One region of the Streptomyces sp. CA-181903 genome, then DNA from elsewhere that is predicted to be linked to it. Evidence: riboswitches for the same ligand, from Rfam matches in the RefSeq annotation. Region 1 holds a riboswitch; each other region holds the start of a gene.
The links. A riboswitch is a leader RNA that binds a small molecule or an ion and turns the genes downstream of it on or off. The one in region 1 is predicted to bind cyclic di-AMP.
Positions count from the first base shown of each region.

Region 1 (5,412 bases):
CGAGTCCATGGAGAACCAGCGCGACGTCGTCAAGAACGAGCGCCGCCAGCGGTACGACAACGTGCCCTACGGCACCGCGTTCGAGCGGCTGACGGCGATGGTCTACCCCGAGGGCCACCCCTACCACCACACGCCCATCGGCTCGATGGCCGACCTGGACGCCACCTCCCTGGAGGACGCGCGGGAGTTCTTCCGCACGTACTACGCGCCCGGCAACGCCGTCCTCGCCGTGGTCGGCGACATCGACCCCGAGCAGACGCTGGCCTGGATCGAGAAGTACTTCGGGTCCATCCCCGCCCACGACCGCAAGCAGCCGCCGCGCGACGGCGCCCTGCCCGACGTCGTCGGCGAGCAGCTCCGCCAGGTGGTCCGCGAGGAGGTGCCCTCGCGGGCCCTGATGGCCGCCTACCGGCTCCCGCACGACGGCACCCGGGAGGCGGACGCCGCCGACCTGGCGCTGACCGTCCTCGGCGGCGGCGAGTCCTCCCGGCTGCACAACCGCCTGGTCCGGCACGACCGCACCGCCGTCGCGGCGGGCTTCGGCATGCTGCGCCTGGCGGGCGCCCCCTCGCTGGGCTGGCTGGACGTCAAGGCGTCCGCCGGTGCCGAGGTCGCCGACATCGAGGCGGCCGTCGACGAGGAGCTGGCCCGCTTCGCCCTGGAGGGGCCCACCGCCCAGGAGATGGAGCGCGCCCAGGCCCAGCTGGAGCGCGAATGGCTCGACCGGCTGGCCACGGTCAGCGGACGCGCGGACGAACTCTGCCGTTTCGCCGTCCTGTTCGGCGACCCGCAGCTCGCCCTCACCGCGGTCGAGCGGGTCCTGAAGGTCACACCGGAGGAGGTGCGGGCCGTCGCCCAGGCGCGGCTGCGCCCCGACAACCGCGCGGTGCTCGTCTACGAGCCGACCGGGCCCCAGACCGCGGGCGCCGACGAGGCCGACGTCATCGACGGTGCCGTCGCGCAGGAAGCCGACGCCAACGCACAGGAACAGGAGACGGCCCAGTGAGCGAAGCCGCAGTCGTGGGCGCCACCGGCACCGCCGAACCCACCATGCAGTTCCACCCGCGGCCCCGGCCGGGCACGGCCACCCCGTGGAACTTCCCGGCCCCGGCCGTGACCGGCTGCCCAACGGCCTGACCGTGCTGCGCTGCCACCGCCCCGGCCAGCAGGTCGTCGCCGTCGAGGTCAGCCTCGCCGCGCCGCTGGAGGCCGAGCCGGCCGGGCTGGAGGGCGTGGCCACGATCATGGCCCGCGCCTTCTCCGAGGGCACGGACAAGCTCAGCGCCGAGGACTTCACGGCCGAACTGGAGCGCTGCGGCGCCACCCTGGACGCCCACGCCGACCACCCCGGCGTCCGGCTGTCCCTGGAGGTCCCGGCCTCCCGGCTGGCCAAGGCGCTGGGCCTGCTCGCCGACGCCCTGCGCGCCCCGGCCTTCCCGGACAACGAGGTCGAGCGCCTCGTCCGCAACCGCCTGGACGAGATCCCGCACGAGCTCGCCAACCCGGCCCGCCGGGCGGCCATGGCGCTCTCCGCCGAGCTCTTCCCGGCCGGCTCGCGGATGTCCCGGCCCCGGCAGGGCACCGAGGAGACCGTCGAGCGCATCGACGCCGCCTCCGTCCGGGCCTTCTACGAGGCACACGTCCGCCCGGCCACCGCCACCGCCGTGATCGTGGGCGACCTGACCGGCGTCGACCTCGACGAGGCCCTGGCCGACACCCTCGGCGCCTGGACGGGCTCCCCGGCCGAGCCCCGGCCCGTCCCGCCCGTCTCCGCCGACGACACCGGCCGCGTGGTCATCGTGGACCGCCCCGGCGCCGTCCAGACGCAGCTGCTCATCGGCCGCGTCGGCGCCGACCGGCACGACAGCGTCTGGCCCGCCCAGGTGCTCGGCACGTACTGCCTTGGCGGCACGCTCACCTCCCGCCTGGACCGCGTGCTGCGCGAGGAGAAGGGCTACACCTACGGCGTCCGCTCGTTCGGCCAGGTGCTGCGCTCCGCCCCCGACGGCACCGGGATCGCGATGCTCGCCATCAGCGGCTCCGTGGACACCCCCAACACCGGTCCCGCGCTGGCGGATCTGTGGAAGGTGCTGCGCACCCTCGCCGCCGAGGGGCTGACGGACGCCGAACGCGATGTCGCCGTGCAGAACCTGGTGGGCGTCGCACCGCTCAAGTACGAGACGGCGGCGGCCGTCGCGGGCACGCTGGCCGACCAGGTCGAGCAGTACCTCCCGGACGACTTCCAGGCGCGGATGTACGAACGCCTCACGGAGACCGGGACGGTGGAGGCCACCGCGGCCGTCGTGAACGCCTTCCCGGCCGACCGCCTGGTCACCGTGCTGGTCGGGGACGCCGCGGAGATCGCGGAGCCCGTCCGGGCGCTCGGCATCGGCGAGGTGACGGTCGTTTCGGCCTGACGGGAGCTCAAGCCTCCGCGTGCGCCCCGGCGCACGCGCGAGGGCGGAGAGGCGCGTGGTTCCTTCGGGGGCCACGCGCCTCCGTTATGCCCGATTTATAGGAGCGGTTGCATCGTTCTCGTGTGGCGTGCGTCACTAAAACGGGGTTCCGTTTGCCGTTCGAATCTGACGGCGATTAGCTTCAGGGCGGCAGTCCGTCGGATCGGAGCCGCAACCGCGGCCCCGGGCAGCCATCGCCGAGTCCCCGTACGGCGCGAGCCAGGGGAGCCGGGGAACCACATGTTCCCTGGGGTGAATCGGGTCCCTCTCCGGAGGGAGCCGTAGGAGACCTTCCTGCTCCGAACCCGTCAGCTAACCCGGTAGGCGAGAAGGAAGGAAAGGAACAGCCGCAACCATGGCGTTCACCCGTGCCACCGGGAAGCACCGTCGTCCGAGCCGTGCCGTGCGAGTCGGCGCCAACGTCGCCGGCATAGCCACCCTGAGCGCCGCGGGCGTCGTCGCCGGTGTCGCCGCCCCGGCCTTCGCCGCCTCCTCTCCCGACGACGCTCCCCGCGCGCAGGACACCGGCCTCACCCAGGCCGTCGTCATCTCCGACCACCTGGCGCACAGCGTCGACGAGCAGGCGCAGATGCAGCGCGGCGTGGCCGAGCAGGACGCCGCCACCCAGAAGGCCGAGGACGCGGCCAGGGCGCAGGCCGCCCTGGTCAAGAAGCGCGCCGACGAGGCCAAGCGCAAGGCCGACGCCGAGCGTGCCGAGAAGGAGCGCGCGGCCCGTGAAGAGGAGCGCAAGCGCCTCAACACCTTCGTGATGCCGATCACCGGCTCCTTCGTCTCCACCCAGTACCACGCCTCCAGCGGCCTGTGGTCCTCCGGCAGCCACACCGGCGTCGACTTCCACGCCGACGAGGGCACCAGCGTCCACGCCGTGGGTGCCGGCACCGTCGTCGAGGCCGGCTTCGGCGGCGCCTACGGCAACAACATCGTCATCAAGCACAACGACGGCACGTACACCCAGTACGGCCACCTCTCGTCGATCGGCGTCAGCGTCGGCCAGACCGTCACCCCCGGCCAGCAGATCGGCCTCTCCGGCTCCACCGGCAACGTCACCGGCCCGCACCTGCACTTCGAGGCCCGCACGGCGCCCACCTACGGCTCGGACATCGACCCGGTCGCGTACCTGCGCGCGCACGGCGTCGCCATCTGACCGCGGCCGTCCCCTTCCTTCCGCCGAGCCCCGCCCGGACCACGCGTCCCCGGCGGGGCTTTCGGCCGTCCGGAGGTGGAAGGCTTTTCCCGTTCTCTCGGCTTGTCCCCGCTCGCTCCGCTTGGCCAAATCATTTCCATGGCCTTCCGGTGGCCATCGGAAATCGCGGGGGGTTGCCATAGAGTCGAGCGAATCCTGAAGAAGCGTCCCCCGCCCGCGAACCGTCGCTTATGCGCGATGCCGCGCCGGGGTCGATCCGGAGGTTCGTCCAATGCGGGGACGTTTGTGAACGGCGGGACCGAAGCGGTTCCCGACAGCCGCCGTGTTTCCGCGCAGGCGGTGTGCACGGCCATTCGCGACGACATCGTCTCCGGCGCCTTCCCGCCCGGCAGCCGGCTCATCGAGGAATTGCTCGCCCGCCGGTACGGGGTCTCGCGCGTCCCGGTGCGGGAGGCGCTGCGCACCCTGGCCTCCGAGGGCTTCGTGACCACGCGCCGGCACGCGGGCGCCTGTGTCGCCGAGCCGACCGAGCAGGAGGCGGCCGACCTGCTGGAGGTGCGGGCGCTGCTGGAGCCGCTGGGGGCCGCCCGGGCCGCTCAGCGGCGGACCGAGGCGCATCTGAAGGTGCTGCGCGGACTGGTCCGGCTGGGCCGGGAGCGCGCCCGCGCGGGGCAGCCGGGCGAGCTGTGCCCGCTGGGCGACTGGTTCGACGAGACGCTCGCCCAGGCGTCCGGCAGTCCGAGCCTGGCCGCGCTGCTCACCCAGGTGCGGCGCAAGATCGCCTGGATGTACGCGCCCGAGCCGCCGGCCCGGCCCGTGGAGACCTGGGAGACGCACGCGGCACTGGTCGACGCGGTGGTCAGGAGGGACGCGGGACGCGCCCGGGAGATCGCCGCCGGACGGGTCGGGCGGGCACCCGGGGAATTCCGGTTCCGGCGGGCGGTGCCGGCTTCTTCCGTGCCCCCGGCCGTCGTTCGGAAACGCGCCGTTCACACGGCGGGCGCCGGAATGTGACGGCCTTCCGGCATTCCGGGGCCGATGAATAATTCACCGATGCGGAACGCCCGGTGCTTTCCGGCCGGAATGAGCGCGCGGGACGAAACGCGCGAGCGGGGCCGCGGGGGCCGGGTTCACCGGCCGCCACGGCCCCGCTCGCGCCCCGCCGGAAGCCTGCCGGAACCGGCGGCTCCGCGGGGCGAGGGCTCAGACGGTCTCCGGAAGCTCCTCGAGCCCCTCGGCGACCAGCTTGGCCAGGCGGTCGAGCGCGGCCTCGGCACCCGCGTCCTCCGAGGCGAGGACGATCTCCTCGCCGCCCTGGGCGCCCAGGCCCAGCACGGCCAGCATCGACGCGGCGTTGACGGGGGTGCCGCCGGCCTTGGCGATGGTCACGGGGACGCCGGCGGCGGCGGCCGCACGGACGAAGATCGACGCCGGACGGGCGTGCAGGCCGTCGGCCCAGCCGACGTTTACACGGCGCTCAACCATGGTGTTGCCCTTCGAGTCGCGAATGGGGTTGTCTAGACCAGTGTCGCACGGTGCGGGCAGTGCTCCGCCGCGCCCATGGCCCTGTCAGTGGCCGGTCGTACGCTGATCCCATGCAGACGCCGTCCGAGCACGCGTACCCGGCCCACTGGGAAGCCGATGTCGTCCTCCGCGACGGCGGGACCACCCGCGTCCGGCCCATCACCCCGACGACGTCCAGCGCCTGGTCAGCTTCTACGAACAGGTCTCGGACGAGTCCAAGTACTACCGCTTCTTCGCGCCCTACCCCCGGCTGTCCGACCGCGACCT
Region 1 covers NZ_JBNJLY010000001.1:5,671,765-5,677,176, forward strand. The annotation lists gene ACQEVS_RS25370 (M16 family metallopeptidase) at 1-1,006, shown strand, start outside; partial or broken gene ACQEVS_RS25375 (M16 family metallopeptidase) at 1,051-2,417, shown strand; cyclic di-AMP (ydaO/yuaA leader) riboswitch at 2,642-2,797, shown strand; gene ACQEVS_RS25380 (M23 family metallopeptidase) at 2,812-3,621, shown strand; gene ACQEVS_RS25385 (GntR family transcriptional regulator) at 3,961-4,635, shown strand; gene ACQEVS_RS25390 (HPr family phosphocarrier protein) at 4,825-5,106, opposite strand; partial or broken gene ACQEVS_RS25395 (GNAT family N-acetyltransferase) at 5,217-5,412, shown strand, end outside.

Region 2 (5,412 bases), 5.1 Mb from region 1:
CTAGGGCGGTGGTGGTCGTTCTGCTGATGCGCATGCGGGAAACTCCCTCCAGGAACGTCCCTCATGGGACGAGGCCCACGGTGTGCCGCGGCGCGGTGCCTCGCAACTGCTCGGCGGGGCGGTGGCGGGTCGTTCCGTGGCGGCCCGCGCTGCCTCCGACCTGGCCTTTCGCTGTGCGCGGCCGTTTTTGTCGGGGCCGGTGGGCCGTTCGGCCGGTAGAGTGCCCCGGTCCCTCCCCCAGAGGGGGACCGGGGCCCCCACAGGGCACAATCATCACGTGCCCCGAAACACCATCACCCCCACCACCCCCTGCCCCTGCGGCCTCGAAGCCGCCTACGGCGACTGCTGCGGCGCCTTCCACGCAGGCGCGAAGCAAGCCCCCACGGCCGAGCGCCTCATGCGCTCCCGCTACAGCGCCTTCGCCGTGGGCGACGCCGCGTATCTCCTCCGCACCTGGCACTCCACCACCCGCCCGCCGTCCCTGGACCTCGACCCGAAGGTCCGCTGGACGGGTCTGGAGATCCTGGCGACCTCGGCAGGCACCGCGTTCCATCAGGAGGGCACCGTGGAGTTCCGCGCCCACTGCGTGGTGCGGGGGCGCGAGGACGCGCAGCACGAGCTGAGCCGCTTCGTCCGGGAGAACGGCGCCTGGGTCTATGTGGACGCCGTCTGAAGACGCTCCGGCTCCCAGTCGGTCTCGTAGAACCTCACCCGCTCGTCCTCCCCCACGAGCCGCATCCCCGCCGCCGTCATGACGCGGTGGGACGGAACGTTGTCGTGGTCGGCGTCGCCCTTCACCCGGCGGACGCCCCGGGCCCGCGCCGACTCCAGGGCCGCGCGCAGCGCTTCGGAGGCGTACCCCTTGCCGCGCTCGGCGAGCAACAGCCCGTAGCCGACGGTCACGGCCCCGTCCCCGTCGGCGGGCCCGTGGAAGTCCAGCCCGCCGACGACCCGCCCGTCCTCCCGGCGCCGTATCTCATAGGCCCCCGGATGCCGCCCGGGCCCCTCCCGTTCCGCCGTCAGAAACCGGAGCGCGGCCCGTACGTCGTCGTCCTCCGGATACCCGGGCACCCAGTGCGGCAGCCGCTCCGGCTCCTCGGCGGCGATGTTCTCCGCCTCGGCGACGGTGAGGCGGTGCAGGATGAGCCGGGTCGTCACAAGATCGTCCATGGCCCGATGGATACCAGCGGCCGTGTGGGCCCGCACTGGATTTCAGAGGACGGGCCGGCGTCGCCGATGGGGCGCCGGCCCGGTGGGGCGTCAGGTGTCCGACATCAGGCAGCCGGTGCCGGACACCGAGCGTCACGCGTCAGCGGACGCGGCCGTACCAGACGCTGTTGGTCCAGATCTTCTCCAGGCGGACCTTCTTGCCCGTGCCGGGAGCGTGCCAGATCTTGTTTCCGCCCGCGTAGATGCCCACGTGGTAGACGTTGCTGCCGGAGTGGAAGAACACCAGGTCACCGACGGAGCGCGAGCCGCGGGAGATGTGCCGGGTGGCGTTGTACTGGTCGGCGGCGACGCGGGGGAGCTTCTTGCCGGCCTTCTTGAACGAGTAGAGCGTCAGGCCCGAGCAGTCGAAGCGGTTCGGGCCGGTGGCGCCCCACTGGTACGGGGAGCCGCTCTTGGACGCCGCGACGTTGACGGCCTTGGAGCCCGGGGTGGCCGCCTGGGCTTCCCCGGTCATGCCGGGGAGCAGGACGGACGCCGCGACGGTGGCGGCGGTGAGGGCCGATGCGGTTCCGGCCCGGGAGATGAGCGCGGGTATGCGAGGCAGCGCAGACATGCCGAGTAAGCCCTTCGTCATCCGCCTGCGAAAGATGACCTGTCGGGTTCGGGCTGACAAAGTTGCCCGGCCACCATGTGGCTTCACCCCTAGGACCACCGCCATCGTGGTCCGTCTTGCCTGGGTCTCCCGCTCCTGCCGATCCGCGTGTATCCGGTCCGCACCCGGAGCGGCGGCAGGACTCGGCGTCCGCCCGGGTGGCCCGCCTCTGTGACGGGTTCTTGGTTGTTCGGTGGATGATCCTGCACCATCCACCGGCGAAATCCGGTGTCGAAACGGCCGTCTGTGAGGTTCTTCACGCCGGCCGGAGGGTTTCGTTCCGGCGGCTTGACCCCCTCTCAGCAGGGACGACGCCAGGAATTGAGACCGAGTTTCTTCTGCATGGAACTGAGCCCCAGATCCTTGGTCCGGCCGCAGAACTCCCCCGGATCCAGCTTGTATTCGACGTGGAACACGGCCTTGCCGCGCTTCACGAAAGGCGACAGTTTGTCGCATTCGCCGAACTCGGCGCACTGTTCGTTCACGGCGAAGTCGAAGTCTCCGACGAGCTCCGGGATCTGGTCGAGGTCGTTCTTGAGGCCGACGGACATCCCGCGGTCGTGGGCGAGCCGCGCGACGAGGCGGTTGAACGCCAATTGGTGGGCCGCGGTGAGGGGGAAGCCCGTCTCGTTGCGGAACCCCTCGGTCAGGTCCGGCTCGACGGCGTCGAAGCCCTTCTTCCGGCACATGTCGAAACGTTCCGCCATGATGGGTTCGAGGACGTCCAGCCGCCGGATGTCGAGCCACTTCTCGCCCTTCCAGCCGTCGTTGTCCGCGCCGAGCACCGCATCCGGGAACTGCTTCGCGTCGGGCCGCCAGTCCTCGTACGCGCCGACGTTGACGTAGCAGACGACCTTGCGTCCGTCGGCGTGCAGGCGCGCCACGGTGGCCGCGTCGTTCTCGAAGCCGTCGATGTCGTAGACGGGGACGTCCACCGAGGTGTCGACCTTCCCGTCGAGCTGCCACTGCCAGCGGGTGCCGGGGCGCGGCTGCCAGCGCGCCGTCCGGCCGGCGGGCTTCCCGGACGACGGGGAGCCGGATCCCGGCGCGGACGGGCCGGCGGACGGCGTGTCCCCGGACGGCGCCGGGCTCGTGCCGTGCCGGGGCTTCGCGGGCGCCGTGTCCCGGTGGCCGGGCCGGGGTTGCGCCGACGCGCCGGGTTTGCCGTCCCGCTCCGGCCCGTCGGCCTGGTCCGCGTCGTCCGCGCCCGACCCCGAGCCGGAGCAGCCGGCGGCGACGAGCAGGGCCACGGCCGTCAGCGCCCCGACGCCCAGGGCCCGGCGGCCCCGCGTCGCCGGGAGCCGGCCGGTCTCGGACGCTCGCCGTCCGGACGTTCACTCTTCGGGCGTTCACTTTTCGGACGCTCGGTCTTCAGGCGCTCGGCCTTCAGGCACCGGCTTTCCAGGCGTTCGCCCTTCAGGCGGCTTCTCAGGCGCCCGGTCTTCGGACGCGCGGCTTTCAGGCGCTCGGCGGTGGTGCGGTCTGCCATGGGTTCTCTCCTGTTCCCGGCACCGCGCAGTGCACTCCCGCGCCGCGCAGCCCGGCCGTGCGGGACACCAGACCGGCCCGCTCCTGGGGCACACCGTAGACCAAGTGGCAGAAGCGCGAGGGGAGATGGGACTTCGTCCAGTCGGGTACGCCGGCCGTCCGGTACGCCTCCCAGTCGCCCTCGAAGGTCACGAGCAGATCGGCGATCCGCGCGTACCCGGGGTCCGGGTGCGCACCGTGGTTGAACACGACCGTACGGCCGCCCAACGCCCGTGCGCAGGCGGCGAGTCGGCGGTAGCGGGAGAGGAAGCCGGGGGCCGTGGGCACCTGGTCGAGGAACACCCCGTCGACGCCGTACCAGCCGCGGTGCCGGCGGACGTCCGCCAGTACCGCGCGGAGCGGACGGCGTCCGTAGCCGGTGTCGACGTACCCCAGCACCGGGACCCCCGCGTCCCGGAGCCGGCCGGCGGCGGCGCGGAAGGCCGGGTCGGGCCGGCGCCCCGGGCCGTCGGCGGCGTTGAGCACCACGCCGCGCAGCGCGGGGGCGGCCCGCAGCAGGGCCGCCCACGCGCCGGGGTCCACCGCCGGGTGGACGTACAGCGGCACGAGCAGCCGCCGGTCCCCGGGCGGCGCCGTCACCGCGGCGCCCGCGCCGGCCGGAGCCGGGCGTCGGCCCACAGGTCGGCGAGGGTGGTGTCGAACGCGTACTCCGGCCGCCAGCCGAGGGCCCGTTCGGCGGCCGTGACGTCGGCCTGCTGCCAGGGCAGCGCCGCCGAGCGCGGCGAGCCGTCGCCGCCCTCGTCGACGCGCCCCCGGAACCCGGCGGCCCGCGCCAGCCCTTCGGCCACCTCCCGGGCCGTGTGCGCCGTCCCGCTGCCGATGTTGAGCACGCCGGTGACCGGCGCGGGGGCGGTGACGGCGAGCACGACCGCGCGGGCCACGTCGCGGGCGTCGACGAAGTCGCGGTGCGCGGAGAGGTCGCCGGTGCGGACGACGCCGTCGGGGCCGGCCTCCCGGATCCCCTCGGCGAGCCGGCCGGGGAGCGACGTGGGCGGCGAGCCGGGGCCGAGCGGGTTGAACACCCGCAGCACGAGCGCGTCCAGCCCGGACCCGGTGACCGCCAGGGTGCCCGCCAGCTTGGCGGCGCCGTAGAGGCCGAGCGGGGCGGTGGGGGCGGACTCGGTGAGCGAGCGGGCGCCGCCCCCCGCCCCGTACTCGGCGGCCGACCCCAGGTGCACCAGCCGGGCGGCGGGCGCGGCGAGCCGCAGCGCCTCGCAGAGCACCGCCGGGCCGCGCGCGTTGACGGCGGTCAGGGCGGTGGCGCCGCCGCCGGTGACCCCGGCGCAGTTGACGACGGCGTCGGGGGCCGCGCCGCGCAGGGCGACGGCCAGGTCGGCGGGGTCGGCGCCGGCCAGGTCGCAGGGGAGGGCGGCGCCCGGCGACCGGCCGCCGTCGAGCACCCGCGCGCCGGGGAGGGCGCGCAGCCGCTCGGCGGCGTGCCGGCCGAGGAAGCCGGTCGCGCCCAGGACGAGGATCCGCATGCGGGTCGTTCACGCTCCTTTGATCAGCAGGTCGCGGCGGTGGGAGAACTCCGCGTTGGCCCGGTCGTAGTCGTCGGGGCGCCCTATGTCCAGCCAGTAGCCGTCGAACTCGTAGGCGTTCGGCGGCGTCCCGGCGGCGAGCAGGTCGAGGACCAGCTCGTCGAAGCCGAGCGGCAGGCCGGGCGTGTAGCGGGCCAGGGCGTCGCGGGTGACGCCGTAGACGCCCATCGAGACGCGGTAGTCGATGCTGGGCTTCTCGGAGAAGCCGGTGACGCGGCCGGATTCGGTGGTCAGCACGCCGAAGTCGATGCTGACCTTGCGGGCGTAGGTGGCGATGGTGAGCGGGGCGCCGGAGGTGCGGTGGTCGCGCAGGACGTCGGCGAAGTCGAGGTCGGTGAGGACGTCGCCGTTCATCACCAGGAAGTGCTCGGGCAGCCGGTCCGCCATGGTGAGGAGCGGGCCCATGGTGCCCAGCGGGCTCTCCTCGGTGGTGTAGTCGACGCGCAGGCCCCACTGCGAACCGTCGCCGACGTAGGCGCGGATGATGTGCCCGAGGTGGCC
Region 2 covers NZ_JBNJLY010000001.1:615,381-620,792, forward strand. The annotation lists gene ACQEVS_RS02760 (hypothetical protein) at 1-34, opposite strand, end outside; gene ACQEVS_RS02765 (YchJ family protein) at 278-673, shown strand; gene ACQEVS_RS02770 (GNAT family N-acetyltransferase) at 655-1,170, opposite strand; gene ACQEVS_RS02775 (C40 family peptidase) at 1,310-1,783, opposite strand; cyclic di-AMP (ydaO/yuaA leader) riboswitch at 1,791-1,941, opposite strand; gene ACQEVS_RS02780 (endo alpha-1,4 polygalactosaminidase) at 2,122-3,072, opposite strand; gene ACQEVS_RS02785 (hypothetical protein) at 3,078-3,311, opposite strand; gene ACQEVS_RS02790 (spherulation-specific family 4 protein) at 3,281-3,949, opposite strand; gene ACQEVS_RS02795 (NAD-dependent epimerase/dehydratase family protein) at 3,946-4,851, opposite strand; gene ACQEVS_RS02800 (nucleotidyltransferase family protein) at 4,861-5,412, opposite strand, start outside.
Region 2: linked by a shared signal. The riboswitch ahead of ACQEVS_RS02775 (C40 family peptidase) and the one ahead of ACQEVS_RS25380 (M23 family metallopeptidase) in region 1 are both predicted to bind cyclic di-AMP.

Region 3 (5,412 bases), 2.6 Mb from region 1:
TGAGATGGTTCTCGCCCTACCCGCCTGGGTCGGCGGCGCCGCCCCCTTCGCCGTCGGGCTCTGCGTCGGCGCCCTGCTGCTGCTCGCCTTCGTGTACGGACGGCGCTGGCGCGACAAGGAACCGCCGCCCCCGAGCCAGCCGCAGCGGCGGCAGGGCGCCTGGCAGACGCGCGAGGAGCACGACCGGGGGCCGTCCTCGCCGGACCACGGGCCGGGGCACGAGGACAACGACGACGCCGTCGGCTACGTGACCGAGCACCGGGAGGCGGATCCGCTGCGCACCGAGGGGCCGGGGAGCGGGTCCTGCCGCACGAGCTCCGGAACCCCGGCAGCCACGAGGAGGAGCTCACCGAGGAGCAGAGGAAGTGGAACCCGGGGAGCAGCGGCGCCTTCGGCAGCGGCGGGGGCGGCCACCACTAGAGCCGGGGGCGGCCACCACTGGAACGGCGGGGGCAGCCACCATCAAACGGCCACCACTAAGCCACCTCCACCGAACGGCCACCACCCAACCGCCTCCGCCAAACGGTCATCGCCAAACGGTCACCGCCAACGGCCGCGGTCGGACGGTCGCGGTCGGTCGGCCATCGTGAAGAGCGAGCGGGCGGGGCCGCGACCCCGCCCCGCGCCCCCTAGTAGCGTCGGACCGTGCACGACAAAACCGACGACCACACCGCTCCCGCCGCGCCCGACGCCCCTGAGGGGCCCACGCCTCCCCTCTTCACCTGGGAGTTCGCGAGCGACCCCTACCCGGCGTACGCCTGGCTACGCGAGCACGCCCCCGTGCACCGGACCGCCCTGCCGAGCGGGGTGGAGGCGTGGCTGGTGACCCGGTACGCCGACGCGCGGCAGGCGCTGGCCGACCAGCGGTTGTCGAAGAACCCCGTGCACCACTCCGAGACCGCGCACGGCAAGGGCAAGGTGGGCATTCCGGGCGAGCGGAGTGCCAACCTCATGACGCACCTGCTCAACATCGACCCCCCGGACCACACCCGCCTCCGGCGTCTGGTCTCCAAGGCGTTCACGCCCCGGCGCGTGGCGGAGTTCGCGCCCCGCGTGCAGGAGCTCACCGACCGGCTCATCGACGGGTTCGCGGGGCGTGGGGAGGCGGACCTCATCCACGAGTTCGCGTTCCCGCTCCCCATCTACGCCATCTGCGACATGCTCGGCGTCCCGCCGGAGGACCAGGACGACTTCCGGGACTGGGCCGGGATGATGATCCGGCACGGCGGCGGGCCGCGCGGCGGAGTGGCCCGTTCCGTGAAGCGGATGCGGACCTACCTCGCCGAGCTGATCCACCGCAAGCGCGAGGACCTCGGCGACGACCTGATCTCCGGGCTGATCAGGGCCAGTGACCACGGTGAGCACCTCACCGAGAACGAGGCCGCCGCCATGGCCTTCATCCTGCTCTTCGCCGGTTTCGAGACCACCGTCAACCTCATCGGCAACGGCACGTACGCGCTGCTGCGCAACCCCGGAGAGCGCGAGCGCCTGCAGCGCGCGCTGGCCGCCGGGGACGAGAGCCTGTTGGAGACCGGGGTGGAGGAGCTGCTGCGGTACGACGGTCCCGTGGAACTGGCCACCTGGCGGTTCGCCACCCAGGACCTGACGATCGGCGGCCGGCGGATCGCGGAGGGCGACCCCGTGCTCGTCGTCCTCGCGGCGGCCGACCGCGACCCGCAACGGTTCGCCGAGCCCGACACCCTCGACCTCGCCCGCAGTGACAATCAGCACCTCGGGTACGGCCACGGCATCCACTACTGCCTCGGGGCGCCGTTGGCGCGACTGGAGGGCCGCACGGCGCTCGCGACACTGCTGCGACGCCTTCCCGACCTGCGGCTTTCCGCTGATCCGGCCGATCTCAGGTGGCGCGGCGGGCTCATCATGCGGGGCCTGCGGACGCTGCCCGTGGCCTTCTCTCCGGAGCCCGGACAGACGGGCACATGACTATACGTCAACTCGGCTTGACCGTCTCCCGGCGCCGATCACGGTGGGTTGTGGCGCCCGGGGGCCGTGGCTATCTTCTGCCGTCATATTCAGCAGCCACACGATCGGCAGCGGTCAGCAGCCGGTCGGCAGCCATATGAGAGGTGATCGCATGCTCTCCGGGAAAGGCCGACATCGTCGTCCCCGTCAACTGCCCGCCGTGGTCGTCGCTGCGGGCGTGGCGGGTGCCGGGATCGCCATGCCCCTGCTCGGCGCCACCACCGCCGACGCCGCCGACGCCCCCACCTGGGACCGCGTCGCCCAGTGCGAGAGCGGCGGCCTGTGGAGCGCGGACACGGGCAACGGGTTCTACGGCGGACTGCAGCTCACCACCGACATGTGGAAGCAGTACGGCGGAACGGAGTTCGCGCCGCGCCCCGACCAGGCCAGCCGGGCCCAGCAGATCGCCGTCGCCCAGCGGATCCTCGACGCCCGCGGCGCGTACGCCTGGCCCGCCTGCGCGGTGAAGTCCGACCTGGCCAAGGACGGCCGGGCGCCCGAGGTCAATCCCGGGATGTCGCACGACGCCGTCGAGGGGTCGTCGCACGTGCCGGCTTCCGGATCGTCCGGGACAAGTGCAACATCCGGGACGAGTGGAACGTCCGGGAAGTCCGACTCCGGCCGGTCGCGGGACGTGTCGTCCGACAAGGCCGGCGAGAAGGGCGACGGGACGTCCGGCGAGAAGCCGTCCGGGAAGACGTCGGACACGTCCGCCGGGAAGGACGCCGCCTCCGACCGGTCGACGACCGGTGGCAAGGGCGAGAAGGCCGGCGAACACGGCACCACCGGCAACTCCGGTACCGCCGACCCCTCCGGGAAGCCCGGGCAGCCGGAGAAGCCGTCCGGTGAGGACCGCGACACCTCCACCGGTTCCTCCGCCGGCGGCAAGCACCGCAAGCCGGACGGCGACGCCACGGGCGCCTCGAAGGACGGGCAGCGGTCCGACCGGGACGGCGGAGCGGACTCCGGAACGTCCGCCTCCGGTACGACCGATGAGCCCGTGCGCGCCGGCGCGGACGACACCGGGACGGGCAAGCACCGCGCGGAACCGTCCGGTTCGAGCGGCGAGCGCGCGTCGCGCGGCGCGGAGCGCGGGCGCGCGGACGCACCGTCCGTGCACGACTACACCGTGCGCCCTGGTGACAACCTGTCAGAGATCGCGGAACAGCATCGGGTCGAGGGTGGCTGGCATCGCGTGTACCAGGACAACAAAAAGGTCGTCGGGGGCGATCCGGACCTCATTCGCCCCGGTCAGCAGCTCGAACTGAAGAAGTAGCGGGGGAGTTCGCGTCGAATGTCCGTTCCGGATGAAAGTGAGACATGGGTCTCGTTGACATCCGCGCGGAGACGGCTCGTCAGAAACCCGTGAAGCCATTCCCACCTGCGGAAACAGTGAGTTCCCCGGGGTGGGTGGAGCAGGCGGTGGCTGAAAAGGAGGGTTTGAACCCGTCGGCCGTCTGTGCTTACCGTCTTCATCGCTCGCCATCGCGAGCACCACGGTCGTCACGCCGAATCCTGCCGGCGACCGGGGGAGTCGTCGCGCAAGCGCCGTAGGCAGGAGCGGGGGAACCACGGTAGGTCGCCGGAACGGTTCATCGGTCAACGACCGACGTACCGGAACGGCTTGGGGTGAAGCCTGGTGAGCGCAAGCCACCGGGCCGGGCAACTCACGCCCGAACCCGACAGCTCACCTCGTAGGCGCCGGTGAGGAAACCGAGTCATGTCCAAGGGCAAGCACCGTCGTCCGAACAAGGCCGTCCGCATCGCCACGCTCGCGGGTGTCACCGGCGCCGCAGTCGCCGCCCCGCTGATGATGGCCACGTCCGCCCACGCCGCCTCCGTGGATACCTGGGACCGCGTCGCCCAGTGCGAGTCCGGCGGCAACTGGTCGATCAACACCGGCAACGGCTACTACGGCGGTCTGCAGTTCTCGCAGTCCTCGTGGGCGGCCATGGGCGGCACCCAGTACGCGCCGCGTGCCGACCTCGCCAGCAAGGGCCAGCAGATCCTGGTCGCCGAGAAGCTGCTCGCGGCCCAGGGCCCCGGCGCCTGGGGCTGCGCCGGCGAGGGCGGCCTGACCCGCGGTGGCGGGTCCCCGTCGGTCGACGACTCCGGCTCCGGCAAGGTCGTCTCCAAGTCGGCCTCGGGCCAGCGTTCGACCGGCCAGAGCCACGCCGACCGCAGCGAGCGCAAGGCCGCGCCGAAGCACGCCGCTCCGCAGCAGGAGGCCGAGGAGGCCCCGGCCGCGCCGGCCGCCAAGCCGGCCACGCCGAAGCACGCCGCGCCGAAGACCGTCAAGATCGGCGACGGGAATTACGAGGTCAAGGAAGGCGACACCCTCGCCAAGATCGCCGAGGCCAAGAAGGTCAAGGGCGGCTGGGAGAAGCTCTACGACCGCAACAAGGACATCGTGGAGAGCGCCGACCTCATCTTCCCCGGCCAGAAGCTGCACCTCAGCTGAGGCTGAGAGGGCTTCCGGGGGCGTGAGCCGTACGCGGCCGCGCCCCTGGTCGTCCAGGCCCTGACCGGGGTTCCGCGGCCGGGCGGCCCGTACCGCCGCCCGTACCGCCGGCGTCCCCGGCGCGGCACCCGAACCACCGGCCCGGGTTCCCCTTCCCGGGCCGCAGCGGAACCGCCCCGCTTTGATGCGATCGATCCCCCCCGAGCCGCATCGGAGCGGGGCTTCGCCGTTCCCGGGTGTGAACTGTTGCGGGGTGGTGGGTGGGCGGGTTGTGGGGGCGGGCCGTTCCAGGGCTGAGCCCTCGGGTGCGCGAACGGCTTCGGAGCGTGAACCGCTCCCGTACGCGAACGGCTTCAGAGCGCGAACCGCTCCCGTACGCCCGCCGCTTCCGTGCGCCCGGCGGTCGCCCCGCGCGCCGGCCCCGCGCGCCGGCCCCGCGCGCCGGCTCCGCCCGTCCGGCCCCGTCGTCCGGTACCCGGCTCCCGTTTCCCAGCCCCCGCTTCCCGCTTCCCGCTTCCCGCGCCGGTTCCCCGTTGAGCGAACAGCTCGCCCATTCGTCCCTTGATCTCGGCGTTTGTGCCATTTTTCCGGCGGGGTGGCGCTCCGGGGGCAGGTGGACCCTCCGGCGCCCGTTAGGCTCGTGCTGCAGAACGCTGGAGTACCCAGACACACACGAAGGAGACCCTCGTGCCGTCCATCGACGTCGTCGTAGCTCGCGAGATCCTCGACTCGCGAGGCAACCCCACGGTCGAGGTCGAGGTCGGCCTCGACGACGGCTCCACCGGCCGCGCCGCCGTGCCGTCCGGCGCCTCGACCGGTGCCTTCGAGGCCATCGAGCTCCGTGACGGGGACAAGAACCGCTACCTGGGCAAGGGCGTCGAGAAGGCCGTGCTGGCCGTCATCGAGCAGATCGGCCCGGAGCTCGTCGGCTACGACGCCACCGAGCAGCGCCTGATCGACCAGGCCAT
Region 3 covers NZ_JBNJLY010000001.1:3,073,922-3,079,333, reverse strand. The annotation lists partial or broken gene ACQEVS_RS13730 (DUF6479 family protein) at 1-265, shown strand, start outside; gene ACQEVS_RS13725 (DUF6479 family protein) at 160-420, shown strand; gene ACQEVS_RS13720 (cytochrome P450 family protein) at 646-1,944, shown strand; gene ACQEVS_RS13715 (transglycosylase family protein) at 2,144-3,259, shown strand; cyclic di-AMP (ydaO/yuaA leader) riboswitch at 3,520-3,699, shown strand; gene ACQEVS_RS13710 (transglycosylase family protein) at 3,704-4,444, shown strand; gene eno (phosphopyruvate hydratase) at 5,132-5,412, shown strand, end outside.
Region 3: linked by a shared signal. The riboswitch ahead of ACQEVS_RS13710 (transglycosylase family protein) and the one ahead of ACQEVS_RS25380 (M23 family metallopeptidase) in region 1 are both predicted to bind cyclic di-AMP.